2 regions of the Kitasatospora sp. NPDC057738 genome follow, and region 1 is predicted to be linked to the other one. Evidence: riboswitches for the same ligand, from Rfam matches in the RefSeq annotation. Region 1 holds a riboswitch; the other holds the start of a gene.
What was found. Region 1 has a riboswitch for glycine ahead of gcvT (glycine cleavage system aminomethyltransferase GcvT). Riboswitches for the same ligand answer to the same signal wherever they lie in the genome.
Positions count from the first base shown of each region.

Region 2: linked by a shared signal. The riboswitch ahead of gcvP (aminomethyl-transferring glycine dehydrogenase) and the one ahead of gcvT (glycine cleavage system aminomethyltransferase GcvT) in region 1 are both predicted to bind glycine.

Region 1 covers NZ_JBHVJT010000007.1:130,651-138,013, reverse strand. The annotation lists gene ACFVGO_RS06100 (enhanced serine sensitivity protein SseB C-terminal domain-containing protein) at 1-555, opposite strand, end outside; gene ACFVGO_RS06095 (enhanced serine sensitivity protein SseB C-terminal domain-containing protein) at 673-1,476, opposite strand; glycine riboswitch at 1,735-1,836, shown strand; gene gcvT (glycine cleavage system aminomethyltransferase GcvT) at 2,065-3,186, shown strand; gene gcvH (glycine cleavage system protein GcvH) at 3,287-3,667, shown strand; gene glyA (serine hydroxymethyltransferase) at 3,748-5,016, shown strand; gene ACFVGO_RS06075 (L-serine ammonia-lyase) at 5,179-6,546, shown strand; gene ACFVGO_RS06070 (DHA2 family efflux MFS transporter permease subunit) at 6,627-7,363, opposite strand, start outside.
Region 2 covers NZ_JBHVJT010000001.1:253,702-261,064, reverse strand. The annotation lists partial or broken gene ACFVGO_RS01105 (YsnF/AvaK domain-containing protein) at 1-378, opposite strand, end outside; partial or broken gene ACFVGO_RS01100 (PRC-barrel domain-containing protein) at 805-1,188, opposite strand; glycine riboswitch at 1,415-1,518, shown strand; gene gcvP (aminomethyl-transferring glycine dehydrogenase) at 1,756-4,656, shown strand; gene ACFVGO_RS01090 (DUF5999 family protein) at 4,777-4,968, opposite strand; gene ACFVGO_RS01085 (hypothetical protein) at 5,562-6,134, opposite strand; gene ACFVGO_RS01080 (glutamate--cysteine ligase) at 6,513-7,363, shown strand, end outside.

The sequences.
Region 1 (7,363 bases):
GGCCCGGCGCAGGGCCCGCACCGCGCGCACCTCGGCGGCCTGCCGCTCCAGCAGCGCGAAGAACGACTGGGCGTTCAGCTGCGGCTCGCTCAGCTTCAACGGCCCGGCCGGCAGCCGGTCCAGGCCCGCGGCGACCCGCCGCAGGTCCGCCCACGGCACGCCGACGCCGCCGCCGGGCGCGTGCGGGTTGAGCCACAGGCCCCAGCGGGTGCGGTAGAGCGAGGCCGCGATCTCCCGGCCGGAGATGACCTCGTGGGCCCGCGCCCAGCCGGAGGCGGTCAGCTGCTCGGACGAGGTGACGGCCGGCGCGTAGCCGTGGCCGCTGATCTCCATGTTCCCGTACTGGGCGTCCGGGCTGCCCGGCGTGCCGTGCCACAGCAGCATCCAGACCTGGCCGTCCGCCAGCGCGTGCAGCAGCCGCTCGTACGCGTCGTAGCGCTCCGGCGCGACGTCGCGCAGGGCGCGCTCCAACGCGCCGGGATCAGCTCCCGGGCGCCCGGCCGGTGCCTGGCCCCAGGGCCCCGGCACACCGCCCGCTCCCGTTCCCGCACTCATGCGCCCACCTCGCCGCGCCTCTTTCCCTCAACCCGCCGGCCCGTCGGCCGTCTGCACGCACCCTATGGCGCTGCACCGGCCACCGCCACGGCGACGTGCCTTTGATACGAACCCCGCTCAGCCCCGCGAATAGAACGGCAGTACCCGGGTGAGCAGCCACTCGACCACCGGGTCGTCGGCGAGGTCGAGCAGTACGAGGTGGACGCCGCCGGGCAGCGGCGCGGTTCCCAGCGCTCGGCCGAGCGCGTCGTTCACCGCCGCGGGGTCGGCCGGTGCCGCCGGGTCCAGCTGGACGCCCACGAACATCACGGTCGGCTCGCCCTCGATGCTGGCCAGCGCCCTGCGGGCGGTCAACACTCCCGGCATTGCCGACAGTTCGCCCCGGCAGGCGGCCAGGAAGTGCTCCGGGTCCTCGCCCGGCACCGGCTCGCGCAGCGCCACCCGGCCGCCGGTCGGCGCTGTGGCGTCGTCAGCGGCCTCCCAGCGGTCCCCGCGCGGACCGCGGCGCAGCTCGGCGACCCCCTGCGGCGGCACCGGGATGCCCACGGCCGCGTCCGGGTTCACCGCGATGCCCACGCCCAGCGGCAGCCCGCGGGCGAACTCCCACACCGGCGCCACCGCGAAGGCCATCCCCGGCGCCTGCTGGAGGAACACCTCCTGCGAGGAGAACACCGGCACGTACGGATCGCCGCCCAGCTCGACGGTTGGCAGGTCCAGCGCCTGCCCCTGCGGATCGGCCCCGGCCGGCAGCGGCACCCACACCTGGCTGCGCGCCAGCACCTCGATCACCCTCGGCGTCGCGCCCGGGTCGCCCAGGGCCGCGGTCAGCACCTGCTCCAGCTCGTTGGCCGGCCAGGAACCGCCCGCCGGCGCCTCCTGCGGTCCGCCCCACTCCTGCTGCTGCTCCACCGGGTACCCCATGCGCCGCCGATCCCGCCCTCTGCCGCTCGGCCGCCCTCTGCTGCGCCGACGCGCAGCAGTCTAGGGCCCCCGGGCCCTCCCCTTTAGGGCTCGTGTTCGGGTGCCGCGCGGGCCCCGGTCCCGGGTGCCGTCCCGGGCCCGCGCCCGGGTGCCGCGCGGTGTGACCGGGTCCCCTCTCCCCTCGCCGTCCCGGACGTGCCATGATGTGCCCGTCCGACGGCATGCGCCGCGGGCCCCCACAACTCCATACCGGCCGCTCGAACCCGCGCGGGAGAGCCCGGAGTGCCGTTCAGGCACAGCCGGCGCCGAAGGAGCAAGTCCTCCCCGGAATCTCTCAGGCACCCCTACCGCACGGGTTAGGCACATCTGGAAAGCGGCGCCCGGCCCTGTCGTGCGCCCACCCACGGTGCAAGCCGTCATGCTGTCCCCCAAGCTGGAAACAGCTGCGGGCGGTGGGCGGTGAAGCTCTCAGGTTCGACGACAGATGGGGAGACCCACGCCGCCGCATGCCCGCGCGCAGGGTCGAACCCGAGCGGGTCCGGTCCGGCGCGTGCACCCCTGAGTGCCCCGACCGAGGAGTTCCTGGCCATGTCGTCCCTCCGCCTGACCGCGCTCGACGCGCTGCACCGCGCCCTCGGCGCGACCATGACCGACTTCGCCGGCTGGGACATGCCGCTGCGCTACGGCAGCGAGCGCGAGGAGCACCTCGCGGTCCGCACCCAGGCCGGCCTGTTCGACCTCTCGCACATGGGCGAGATCACCGTCACCGGCCCGCAGGCGGGCGAGATGCTGGACCACGCGCTGGTCGGCTTCGTCTCCGCGCTGGGCGTGCTGCGCGCCCGCTACACCATGATCTGCGCCGAGGACGGCGGCATCCTGGACGACCTGATCGTCTACCGCCTGCGCGAGGACGCCTTCCTGGTCGTCGCCAACGCCTCCAACGCCCAGCTGGTCCTCGACGAGCTGATCGCCCGCGCCAAGGGCTTCGACGCCGTCGTCACCGACGACCGCGACACCTACGCGCTGATCGCCGTCCAGGGCCCGGAGGCCACCGGCATCCTGGCGAAGACCACCGACGCCGACCTGCCCGGCCTGAAGTACTACGCGATCCTCCCGGCCCGGGTGGCCGACCGCGACGTGCTGCTCGCCCGCACCGGCTACACCGGCGAGGACGGCTTCGAGATCTTCTGCCGGCCGGCCGACGCCGAGCCGGTCTGGCAGGCGCTGACCGCCGCGGGCGAGGGCCACGGCCTGATCGCGTGCGGCCTGTCCTGCCGCGACACGCTGCGCCTGGAGGCCGGCATGCCGCTGTACGGGCACGAGCTGTCCACCGACCTCACCCCGTTCGACGCCGGCCTGGGCCGGGTCGTCCGCTTCGACAAGACCACCAACGAGGGCGCCTTCATCGGCCGCAAGGCGCTGGAGCAGGCCGCCGCCGCGGCCGAGACCAACCCGCCGAAGGTGCTGGTCGGCCTGGTCTCCGAGGGCAAGCGGGTGCCGCGCGCCGAGTACACCGTGGTCTCCACCGAGGGCGAGCCGATCGGCCGGATCACCTCGGGCGCGCCGTCCCCGACCCTGGGCAAGCCGATCGCGATGGCCTACGTCGACGCCGCCCACGCCGTCCCCGGCACCACCGTCGCGGTGGACGTGCGCGGCAAGCACGAGCCCGTCCAGGTCGTGGCGCTGCCGTTCTACAAGCGCGCCCGCTGAGCCTTCGCCGAGGCCCCCGTTTTTCCGTTTGCGCACGTCGCGGCCGTCCGCGCGGCGGCCCGCTTCGTCGTACCCGCTTCCCATCCTGGAGAATGACGCCATGAGCAACCCCCAGCACCTGCAGTACACCAAGGAGCACGAGTGGCTGACCGCGGCCGCGGACGGTGTCTCCACGGTCGGCATCACGGAGCACGCCGCCACCGCCCTCGGTGACATCGTCTACGTGCAGCTGCCCGAGGTCGGCGAGACCGTGACCGCCGGCGAGACCTGTGGCGAGCTGGAGTCCACCAAGTCGGTCAGCGACCTGTACTCCCCGGTGACCGGCGAGGTCACCGAGATCAACCAGGACGTCATCGACGACCCGGCCTCCGTGAACGCGGACCCGTTCGGGAACGCCTGGCTGTTCAAGGTGCGCGTCGAGGCCACCGACGAGCTGCTCAGCGCCGACGAGTACGACGCGCTCATCAACCCCCAGGGCTGAGCCACCCGACGGGACGGGCCGCGCACGGCGGTCCGCCCCGCCCCGGCCCCTTTCCCTCCTCCTCCCGGGAAGACCACACCATGACGGTTCTCAACCAGTCCCTGCACGCCCTCGACCCGGAGATCGCCGCCGCGGTCGACGCCGAGCTGCACCGCCAGCAGACCACCCTGGAGATGATCGCCTCCGAGAACTTCGCCCCGGTGGCGGTCATGGAGGCCCAGGGCTCGGTGCTGACCAACAAGTACGCGGAGGGCTACCCCGGCCGCCGCTACTACGGCGGCTGCGAGCACGTCGACGTGGTCGAGCAGATCGCGATCGACCGCATCAAGGCACTGTTCGGCGCCGAGCACGCCAACGTCCAGCCGCACTCCGGCGCGCAGGCCAACGCCGCCGCGATGTTCGCGCTGATCCAGCCGGGTGACACCATCCTGGGCCTGAGCCTGGCCCACGGCGGTCACCTGACCCACGGCATGAAGATCAACTTCTCCGGCAAGCTCTACAACGTGGCCGCGTACCACGTGGACGAGAAGACCGGCCAGGTCGACATGGCCGAGGTCGAGCGCCTCGCCAAGGAGCACCAGCCGAAGCTGATCATCGCCGGCTGGTCGGCCTACCCGCGCCAGCTCGACTTCGCCGCGTTCCGCCGGATCGCCGACGAGGTCGGCGCGCTGCTCATGGTGGACATGGCGCACTTCGCCGGTCTGGTGGCCGCCGGGCTGCACCCGAACCCGGTGCCGTACGCGGACGTGGTCACCACCACCACCCACAAGACCCTGGGCGGCCCGCGCGGCGGCGTCATCCTGTCCAAGGCCGAGTACGCCAAGAAGATCAACTCCGCGGTCTTCCCCGGCCAGCAGGGCGGCCCGCTGGAGCACGTGATCGCCGGCAAGGCGGTCGCCTTCAAGGTCGCGGCCTCGGAGGAGTTCAAGGAGCGCCAGCAGCGCACCCTGGACGGCGCCCGCATCCTCGCCGAGCGCCTGCTCCAGGCCGACGTGGCCGAGGCCGGCGCCAGCGTGCTCTCCGGTGGCACCGACGTCCACCTGGTCCTGGTCGACCTGCGCAACAGCCAGCTCGACGGCCAGCAGGCCGAGGACCGCCTGCACGAGGTCGGCATCACCGTCAACCGCAACGCGATCCCGAACGACCCGCGCCCGCCGATGGTCACCTCGGGCCTGCGCATCGGCACCCCGGCCCTGGCCACCCGCGGCTTCCAGGCCGAGGACTTCCGCGAGGTCGCCGACATCATCGCCGAGGCGCTCAAGCCCGCCTTCGACGAGACCGTCGCCACCGCGCTCAAGGCCCGGGTCAGCGCCCTGGCCGACAAGTACCCGCTGTACCCGAACCTCTGATCACTCCGGTGATCGTTCGGGCGGGGTGACCGGCCTCACCCCTCCGGCGTACCTGGCACCCCGGGGCACCGCGCACACTGGACAGTGCGCGCGGTGCCCCGTCCCGTGTCGGCCCCTCCCTGCCCGCAAGTCCTTCCACGAGACCAGACAAGGACGTCCCCCGTGGCCATCAGCGTCTTCGACCTCTTCTCCATCGGCATCGGCCCGTCGAGCTCCCACACCGTGGGCCCGATGCGCGCCGCCCGGATGTTCGCCCGCCGACTGCGCTCCGAAGGCCTCCTGGACGGGGTGACGGGGGTGCGCGCCGAGCTGTACGGCTCGCTCGGCGCCACCGGCCACGGCCACGGCACCCCGAAGGCCGTCCTGCTGGGCCTGGAGAACGCCTCGCCCCGCACCGTCGACGTCGACCAGGCCGACAAGGACGTCGAGCGGATCATCGCCGAGAAGCGGATCAACCTGGTCGGCGAGCACACCATCGACTTCGACCCGGACACCCAGCTGGTCCTGCACCGCCGCCGCTCGCTGCCGTACCACGCCAACGGCATGACCCTGTGGGCGTACGCGGCGGACGGCTCGACCCTGCTGGAGAAGACCTACTACTCGGTCGGCGGCGGCTTCGTGGTGGACGAGGACGCGATCGGCGCGGACCGGGTCAAGCCCGACGACACCGCGCTGAAGTACCCCTTCCGCACCGGTGACGAGCTGCTGCGGCTCAGCCGGGAGACCGGCCTGTCGATCTCCGGCCTGATGCTGGAGAACGAGAAGGCCTGGCGCAGCGAGGAGGAGATCCGGACCGGTCTGCTGGAGATCTGGTCCGTGATGCAGGAGTGCGTGCGGGCCGGCATGTCCCGCGAGGGCATCCTGCCGGGCGGGCTGAAGGTCCGCCGCCGGGCCGCGTCCGGCGCCCGTGCGCTGCGCGCCGAGGGCATCGGGCCGGCCAACGCGATGGAGTGGGTGACCCTCTACGCGATGGCCGTCAACGAGGAGAACGCCTCCGGGCGCCGGGTGGTCACCGCGCCGACCAACGGCGCCGCCGGGATCATCCCGGCCGTCCTGCACTACTACCTGAACTTCATCCCGGGCGCCGACGACGACGGCATCGTCCGCTTCCTGCTCGCGGCCGGCGCCATCGGCATGCTCTTCAAGGAGAACGCCTCCATCTCCGGCGCCGAGGTCGGCTGCCAGGGCGAGGTCGGCTCCGCCTGCTCGATGGCCGCGGGCGGCCTCGCCGAGGTCCTCGGCGGCACCCCCGAGCAGGTCGAGAACGCCGCCGAGATCGGCATCGAGCACAACCTCGGCCTCACCTGCGACCCGGTCGGCGGCCTGGTCCAGATCCCGTGCATCGAGCGCAACGGCATGGCGTCCGTCAAGGCCGTCACCGCGGCCCGGATGGCCCTGCGCGGCGACGGACGGCACCACGTCTCGCTGGACAAGGCGATCAAGACGATGAAGGAGACCGGGGCCGACATGAAGATCAAGTACAAGGAGACCTCGCGCGGCGGCCTCGCCGTGAACGTCATCGAGTGCTGATCACCCGCTGATCCCGACAGCCTGACGGCCCCCGGCGGAGTCCTGCTCCGCCGGGGGCCGCTTCGCGTGCCTCGTACGCCTCAGGCCTTCGTCTCGGTCCGGGCTTCGGCCTTCGTCTCCGCCCGGGCATCGGCCGGGGCATCGGTCCGGGCTTCGGACTTCGTCTCCGCCCGGGCTTCGGCCGGGGCATCGGCCGGGGCATCGGTCCGGGTTCCGGCTCCGGCCGGCCGCGGGGCCCGGCTCGGGCGGACCAGGCAGGCGAAGGCCGTCGCCGCGGCCGCCAGCAGGACCCCGCCCACGACCGTGCCGTGCAGGCCGCCGGTGACCGCCGCCCCGACGGCGTCGCGGACCTCCGCCGGGAGGTTGTCGAGGGAGGCCGGGGTCAGCCCGCCGCCGGTGAGCCGGCCGGCCTCGGCGGACCCGAGGCGCTCCGTGAGGGAGTCCGTGAGCCGCGCCGTGTAGACCGCGCCGAGCGCCGCCATGCCGAGCGAGCCGCCGATGCTCCGCAGCAGCGTGACCACGCCCATCGCCGCGCCCATGTCCCGGGGCGGCACGGCCCCCATCGAGGTCAGCAGGGTGCTCTGCATCACCAGGCCGAGGCCGATCCCGGCGACGGCCGTGAGGGCCGAGGCCAGGGCGATCGGGGTGTCGGTGCGCAGGAGCAGCAGCAGTGCGGCGCCGACCAGGGTGAGCGCGCCGCCCAGCAGCGGGTAGCGCCGCTCGCCGCCCGGCCGGCCCATCAGCCGCGCCGTCACCAGCTGGGTGCCCATCATGCCGAGCATCAGCGGCAGCAGGAGCAGGCCGCCGGCGGTGGGTG
Region 2 (7,363 bases), on a different contig from region 1:
GGCGGAATGGGCGGGGGTGGCCGAGGCGGTGGGCCGGGTGGCGGTGGCGTCGTGGACCTCGACGTTCTCGCGGCGGAGTTCCTCCCGGACCACCTCCTCGGTCGTGTACCGCTCGACGATCAGGCGGACCCGCTCGACGGGGGCGAGGTACTTGCGCACCACCGCGCGTTCCTCGCGGAGGGTCACCTCCTCGACGGCCTCGGAGATCTCCTTCTCGGTGAGCGTGGCGCGCTCGGCGTCGCTGATCGGCGTCCGCTCGACCCGGACGCGCTCGCGGACCACCGGGATGCGGCGCTCCACCTGTTCGGTCGTCACGTACTTGCGCAGCTTCGCGGTACCGAGGGTGTGCCACTCGGTGGTGATCTCCAGCCGCTCCTCGCGGCAGGTGATCTCGACCGGGCTGCTGGGGGCGGACGAGGAGGCGTCGGCGTTCGCGGCGGCGGTGACGTTCGCGGCCGCGGCGGTGGCGGCCGCCGGGGCGAGCGTGGGGACGGGCGTGGCGGCGGGCTGCGGCTGCGGCTTCGGCTCCACGACGGGGGCGGCGGAGGCGGTGCTGGCGGCGGGTGCGGCGAAGCCGGGCTCGGCCGGCGGGGAGGCGGTGGGGGCCGCGGGGGTGCTGAGGCTCCGCAGCTCGGCCTCCGGGGCGGTCCTGGTGGTGTCGGCGGCAACGGGCGCGGCGGCAACGGGGGGCCTGGTCGGTGCGGACTCGGGGGAGTGCTCGGACGACCGCTCGGGTGGCCGCTCGGGGGTGTGGAAGGTGAGCGACTTGGCCGGGGCCGCCGCGGTCGTCGTGGCGGCCGCCGCCGCCGTGGTGCCGAAGTCGAGGTCGGGCTGCCTGGGCCGGCTCCCGTTCTCGCCGTTCGGGCGGCTGTCCATCGGGGTGTCGAGCCCGTAGTAGCGGTAGAGCTGGAGCTCCTGGGCGGGGGACAGGTGCTGGCCGACGCCGAAGTCCGGCGACTCCTTCACCAGCGACTTGTCGTACGGCACCCGGAGCTCGTCGCCGGCGAACTCGCTCGTGGTCAGGGGGACGAAGGCGTCCCGGCCGAAGATGCCGGTCCGGACCGCGGCCCACTCGGGCCGGCCGGTGGCGTCGTCCAGGTAGACCTCGTCGACCGTGCCGATCTTGTCTCCGTTGCGGTCGACGGCTTTGTGGCCGATGAGGTCCCGGGGGTCGATGTCCGTCTGCACTTCTTTCCTCCCGCGCGCTGAACCTGCGGAACTCCCGCAGGAAGGCGGCCGGAGCACCCGATTCCGTCCGCCACTTCACACCAAAAGCCATGAATCGGACGAGCGCGACCCCGGGTGCGCCGTACGGGGTTGGCACTGGACCGTCCGGGGGACGCGCGTAGACCTCCAGTGACCAGACACACCCGTGATCGGGGGGCCTCCCGCTGGTACCCTGGGCGGCGACCGCAGAGCCCGCTCGGGAGAGTCTCCGATCACGAAAACCGCTGGTCGGAGCGCCGAAGGAGCAACTCCTCCCCGGAATCTCTCAGGCATCCGTACCGTGTGGGGTAGGTCACTCTGGAAAGCAGGGCAGGAGCGTCGGCACGGAAGCCGGCGATCACCACCCTCACCGACGGTGCAAGCCGGCGGAGCGCCCACAGCGCTCCGTGCGGGTGAAGCTCTCAGGTCCCGATGACAGAGGGGGAGGCCTGTTGGGTCCGCGCGCCCAGGCTCGTCCGCTGCCCGCAGCGGTGGAGCCGGCCGGCGTGCGTACCCCCGCCGGTCCGTGACCAGGAGGCCTCGACCACCATGAACGCCCAGCCGAACGCGGGACGCCCCACCGGCGCCTCGACCCTCACCGAGCTTGAGCTGGCCAGCCCCTTCGAGAACCGCCACATCGGCCCCGACGCCGCCGCGCAGGAGAAGATGCTGGCGTCCGTCGGCTACGGCTCGCTGGACGAGCTCGCCGGGACCGCGGTGCCCGAGGCGATCCGCTCCATCACCGCCCTGGACCTGCCCGCGGGCCGGTCCGAGGCCCAGGTCCTCGCCGAACTGCGCGAGCTGGCCGGCCGCAACCAGGTGCTCCAGCCGATGATCGGCCTGGGCTACTACGGCACCTTCACCCCGCCGGTGATCCTGCGCAACGTCATGGAGAACCCGGCCTGGTACACCGCCTACACCCCGTACCAGCCGGAGATCTCGCAGGGGCGCCTGGAGGCGCTGCTGAACTTCCAGACCCTGGTCTCCGACCTGACCGGCCTGCCGACCTCCGGCTCCTCCCTGCTGGACGAGGGCACCGCGGCCGCCGAGGCGATGGCGCTGGCCCGCCGCGTTACCAAGGTCAAGGGCGGCGTCTTCCTGGTCGACGCCGAGACCCTGCCGCAGACCGTCGCGGTGATCAACACCCGCGCCGTGCCGACCGGCGTCGAGGTCGTCGTCGCCGACCTGTCCGAGGGCATCCCGGCCGAGATCGCCGAGCGCGGCGTCTTCGGCGTGCTGCTCCAGTACCCGGGTGCCACCGGCGTGGTCCGCGACCTCACCCCGGTGATCGAGCAGGCGCACGGCCTGGGCGCGATCGTCGCCGTCGCCGCCGACCTGCTCGCGCTGACCCTGCTCAAGTCCCCGGGCTCGCTGGGCGCCGACATCGCCTGCGGCACCTCGCAGCGCTTCGGCGTGCCGATGGGCTTCGGCGGCCCGCACGCCGGCTACCTGTCGGTGCGCGCCGAGTACGCCCGCTCGCTGCCCGGCCGCCTGGTCGGCGTCTCCGTCGACGTCGACGGCAACCGCGCCTACCGCCTGGCGCTGCAGACCCGCGAGCAGCACATCCGCCGCGAGAAGGCCACCAGCAACATCTGCACCGCCCAGGTGCTGCTCGCCGTGATGGCCTCGATGTACGCCGTCTACCACGGCCCGGACGGCCTGGCCGACATCGCCCGCCGCACCCACCGCTACGCCGCCGCGCTCGCCGAGGGCCTGCGGGCCGGCGGCGTCGAGCTGCTGCACGGCGAGTTCTTCGACACCGTCACCGCCGTCGTCCCGGGCCGCGCCGCCGAGATCGCCGCCGCCGCCCGCGCCAACGGCATCAACCTGTTCCAGGACGGCGCGGACCGGATCTCCGTCTCCACCGACGAGACCACCACCCGCGAGCACCTGGCCGGCGTCTGGGCCGCGTTCGGCGTCGAGCCGGTCGAGGTCCCCGAGACCGCCGACGCGCTGCCCGCCGCGCTGCTGCGCGAGGACGAGTACCTGACCCACCCGGTCTTCCACAGCCACCGCTCGGAGACCGCCATGCTGCGCTACCTGCGCCGCCTGTCGGACCGGGACTACGCGCTGGACCGCGGCATGATCCCGCTGGGCTCCTGCACCATGAAGCTCAACGCGACCACCGAGATGGAGGCGGTGACCTGGCCGGAGTTCGGCCAGCTGCACCCCTTCGCGCCGATCGACCAGGCCCAGGGCTACCTCACCCTGATCCGCCAGCTGGAGCAGCAGCTGGTCGAGGTGACCGGCTACGACGCCGTCTCGATCCAGCCGAACGCCGGCTCGCAGGGCGAGCTGGCCGGCCTGCTGGCCGTCCGCGCCTACCACCACGCCAACGGTGACACCCAGCGCGACGTCTGCCTGATCCCGTCCTCCGCGCACGGCACCAACGCGGCCTCCGCCGTGATGGCCGGCATGCGGGTGGTCGTGGTGAAGACCCTGGTCGACGGCGACGTGGACGTCGAGGACCTGAAGGCCAAGATCGAGCAGCACCGCGACAACCTGTCGGTGCTGATGGTCACCTACCCGTCGACCCACGGCGTGTACGAGACCCAGATCACCGACATCTGCGCCCTGGTGCACGAGGCCGGCGGCCAGGTGTACGTGGACGGCGCCAACCTGAACGCCCTGGTCGGCCTCGCCAAGCCGGGCAAGTTCGGCGCGGACGTCTCCCACCTGAACCTGCACAAGACCTTCTGCATCCCGCACGGCGGCGGCGGCCCGGGCGTCGGCCCGGTCGCGGTGCGCGCCCACCTGGCGCCGTACCTGCCGAACCACCCGCTGCAGGCGGAGGCCGGCCCGGCCACCGGTGTGGGCCCGATCTCGGCCGCGCCGTGGGGCTCGGCGGCCATCCTGCCGATCTCCTGGGCGTACGTCCGGCTGATGGGCGGCGAGGGCCTCAAGCGCGCGACCCAGGTCGCGGTGCTGAACGCCAACTACATCGCCAAGCGCCTGGCGCCGCACTTCCCGGTGCTCTACACCGGCCCGGGCGGGCTGGTCGCGCACGAGTGCATCATCGACCTGCGCCCGCTGACCAAGGAGACGGGCGTGACGGTGGACGACATCGCCAAGCGCCTGATCGACTACGGCTTCCACGCGCCGACGATGTCCTTCCCGGTGGCCGGCACGCTGATGATCGAGCCGACCGAGTCCGAGGACCTGTACGAGATCGACCGGTTCTGCGACGCGATGATCACCATCCGGGCCGAGATCGACAAGGTCGGCTCGGGCGAGTGGGCGGCCGACGACAACCCGCTGCGCAACGCCCCGCACACCGCCGCCACGCTGGCCGGCGACTGGGCGCACGGCTACTCGCGGCAGGAGGCGGTCTTCCCGGCGGGCGTGAACCCGGCGGACAAGTACTGGCCGCCGGTGAGCCGGATCGACGGCGCGTACGGCGACCGCAACCTGGTCTGCTCCTGCCCGCCGCTGGACGAGTACGGCGTCTGACCGGACCGGGCCCTCGGAGGTCCGACCCGCACGACAGGGCCCCGGCGGAGTTTCCGCCGGGGCCCTGCCCGTGGTGCTGTCGAGTCGGCGGCTGCCCCCGCCGTACGGCCGGACGGGTGGTCAGGCCGCGTGGGCGACGGGGCGGCGCGGGGCGATCACCCGGCCGTCGGGCAGCAGCTCTCCGGTGTCCTCGAACAGGACGACGCCGTTGCAGAGCAGGCTCCAGCCCTGCTCCGGATGGCGGGCCACCGACGCGGCCGCCTCGCGGTCCTCGGACTCGGCCGATGGGCACTCAGGACGGTGCTGGCACATACGCGTACCCTCGCTTCGCTCTGCGATCCTCCCCGTGGTGCGGTCGCCGGAGGCCGTGCCGTCCGGAACCGCCGCGGTGGTCGGATCCTGTCCGCACGCCGGCCAAGTGTGGACCGGCGTTCAAGTGGGTAGGACAGGGGGTCCTTCCACGCTGGTTCCCAGTGTCGGCATCCCGGGACCCGCGCGCAGGGATTTCGTGACATGCGCCACAACTCCCGGGTAGAGATCACCCGTTCAGGTGGGGCCGACGGGAAAAGGCGCACCAGTGGGTCAGTCGGGGCATGGCCCGATGAGGCCATGCCGGATGGCCCGGACGGGTGGTCGCCGTTCGGGTGAGGAGCCGCGGGGGCGGGTGCGCCGGCAGGGCCGGGGGACCGCGGGGCGCCGTGCGGGCGCGCGGGTACGGCCTCGGGGGGAGGGTGGGGGGGGGGGGGGGGAGGAGGGTGGGCGCGCCGCCGATGCCGATGATCTGACGGTGGGTCATGCCGAGCGGGCGGCAGGGCCGGGGAACCGCGGGACTCCTTGCGGGCGCCAGGTTATGGCCCCGGGCCGCCGGGCGGTTGGGCCCGGCGGCCCGAGGGGGCGTCGGTGGGTCAGGAGGAGCCGAGCAGCAGCGGCCTGGCGAGCGGGGCGCGGGCGAGCAGCGGCAGCAGTTCGGCGGCCGGGCAGGCGCGGTGCGCAGTGACGCCGAGCGGGGCCGGGGCCAGCGGGATCAGCAGGTCGGCGGCCGGGTCGCCGTCGGGGCCGTGCAGCCACAGCGCCGTGGCGTACTGGCCGGGGAACGTCAGCAGCCGGGGCTGTTGGCGGGTCCGGGAGGTCTGGGCGAGCTGCCAGGCCTCGCGCAGCGCCCGGACCGTCGAGTCGAGGTAGGGGCCCGCGGTGAAGTGGGAGAAGGTGTGGCCCTCGGCGCTCTGCACCACCTCGGCGGCGGCGGCCACCTCGGCGCCGTCCTTGATCAGGAAGCGCCAGCCGGTGCGGCGGGCGGCCGGGAGCTCCGGGCGCCCGCCGGTCAGGACGTGCACCGCGAGGGGGTGGGCGGGGAGCAGCGGGCCGGTCGGATGACGCAGTGCTGCGGCGGCGGGCTGGCGCAGTGCGGTCTCCGAGTCGAGCGCGCCCAGGACGGCGCGCAGTGCGCTCGGCGGGGGCTGGGGGGTTTGCAGAGTCATGGCGGGGTCCGCCTCTCCAAGCGAGATCGGCGTGCGAGTGCGGCATACCGGCGTGGCGGGCGACGCGTCTTCGGTGACGGGGGCCCGGTCGTGTCCGGTTGTGCAGGATCGCGGTGCCGGCGCGGTCGCCGCCGTCGACGAGGGCCTTCGGGGCGAGGCGGACCGGCCGGAGCGCTGTACCAATTCGAACAGATGCACAGGGTGATCTGTTTATCACAGGCTGTGGCGCCGGGCAAGTCTACAGTTCGTCTGATTTTCCGTCAGATGCCTTGCAATGCAAGCCAGTACGCGCATTCGGGTATCGATCTTCGAGGTGGGCATGATGCTTGCACGGTCGGTCGACCGGGTGCTCGACGGGTGACTCTGGAGGAGGGGACCGTGGGCGAGAAGGTCGTGGCGACTCGCGCGGAACTGGCGGACCGACAGCTGTACCGGCGCAAGCTCCACGCGTGTCTCGAAGCGCTCGGACGGATGCTCCGCGAGGACCGCTTCGACCGGCCGCGGGCGGTGATGGGCCTGGAGATCGAGCTCAACCTGGCCGACGAGCAGGGCCTGCCGGCCATGAACAACGCGCAGGTGCTGAGCGCGATCGGCTCCAGCGACTTCCAGACCGAACTGGGCCGCTTCAACATCGAGGTCAACATCACGCCGCACCGGCTCTGCGGGCACGTCTTCGAGGAGCTGCGCGAGGAGATCGACACCGGGCTGCGCTACGCCGACCGGCGGGCGGCCGAGGCGGGCGCCCGGATCGTCATGGTGGGCATCCTGCCGACCCTGGAGCACGCCCACACCGGGCTCGACGCGATGAGCCACAACCAGCGGTACAGCCTGCTCAGCGACCAGATCCTGGCCGCCCGCGGCGAGGACATCGCCCTGGACATCGAGGGGGTCGAGCGCCTCCAGCTGGAGTCGATCACCATGGTGGCCGAGGCCGCCGCCACCTCGCTCCAGCTGCACCTCCAGGTGACCCCGGAGCGGTTCTCCTCGGTGTGGAACGCGGCCCAGGCGATCTGCGGGCCGCAGCTCGCGCTCGGCGCCAACTCGCCGTTCCTGTTCGGTCGGGAGCTGTGGCGGGAGACCCGTCCGGTGCTCTTCCAACAGGCCTGTGACACCCGGACGGCGGAGCTCAAGGCGCAGGGCGTGCGCCCCATCACCTGGTTCGGCGAGCGCTGGGTGGACTCGGCGTACGACCTGTTCGAGGAGAACCTGCGGTACTTCCCCGCGCTGCT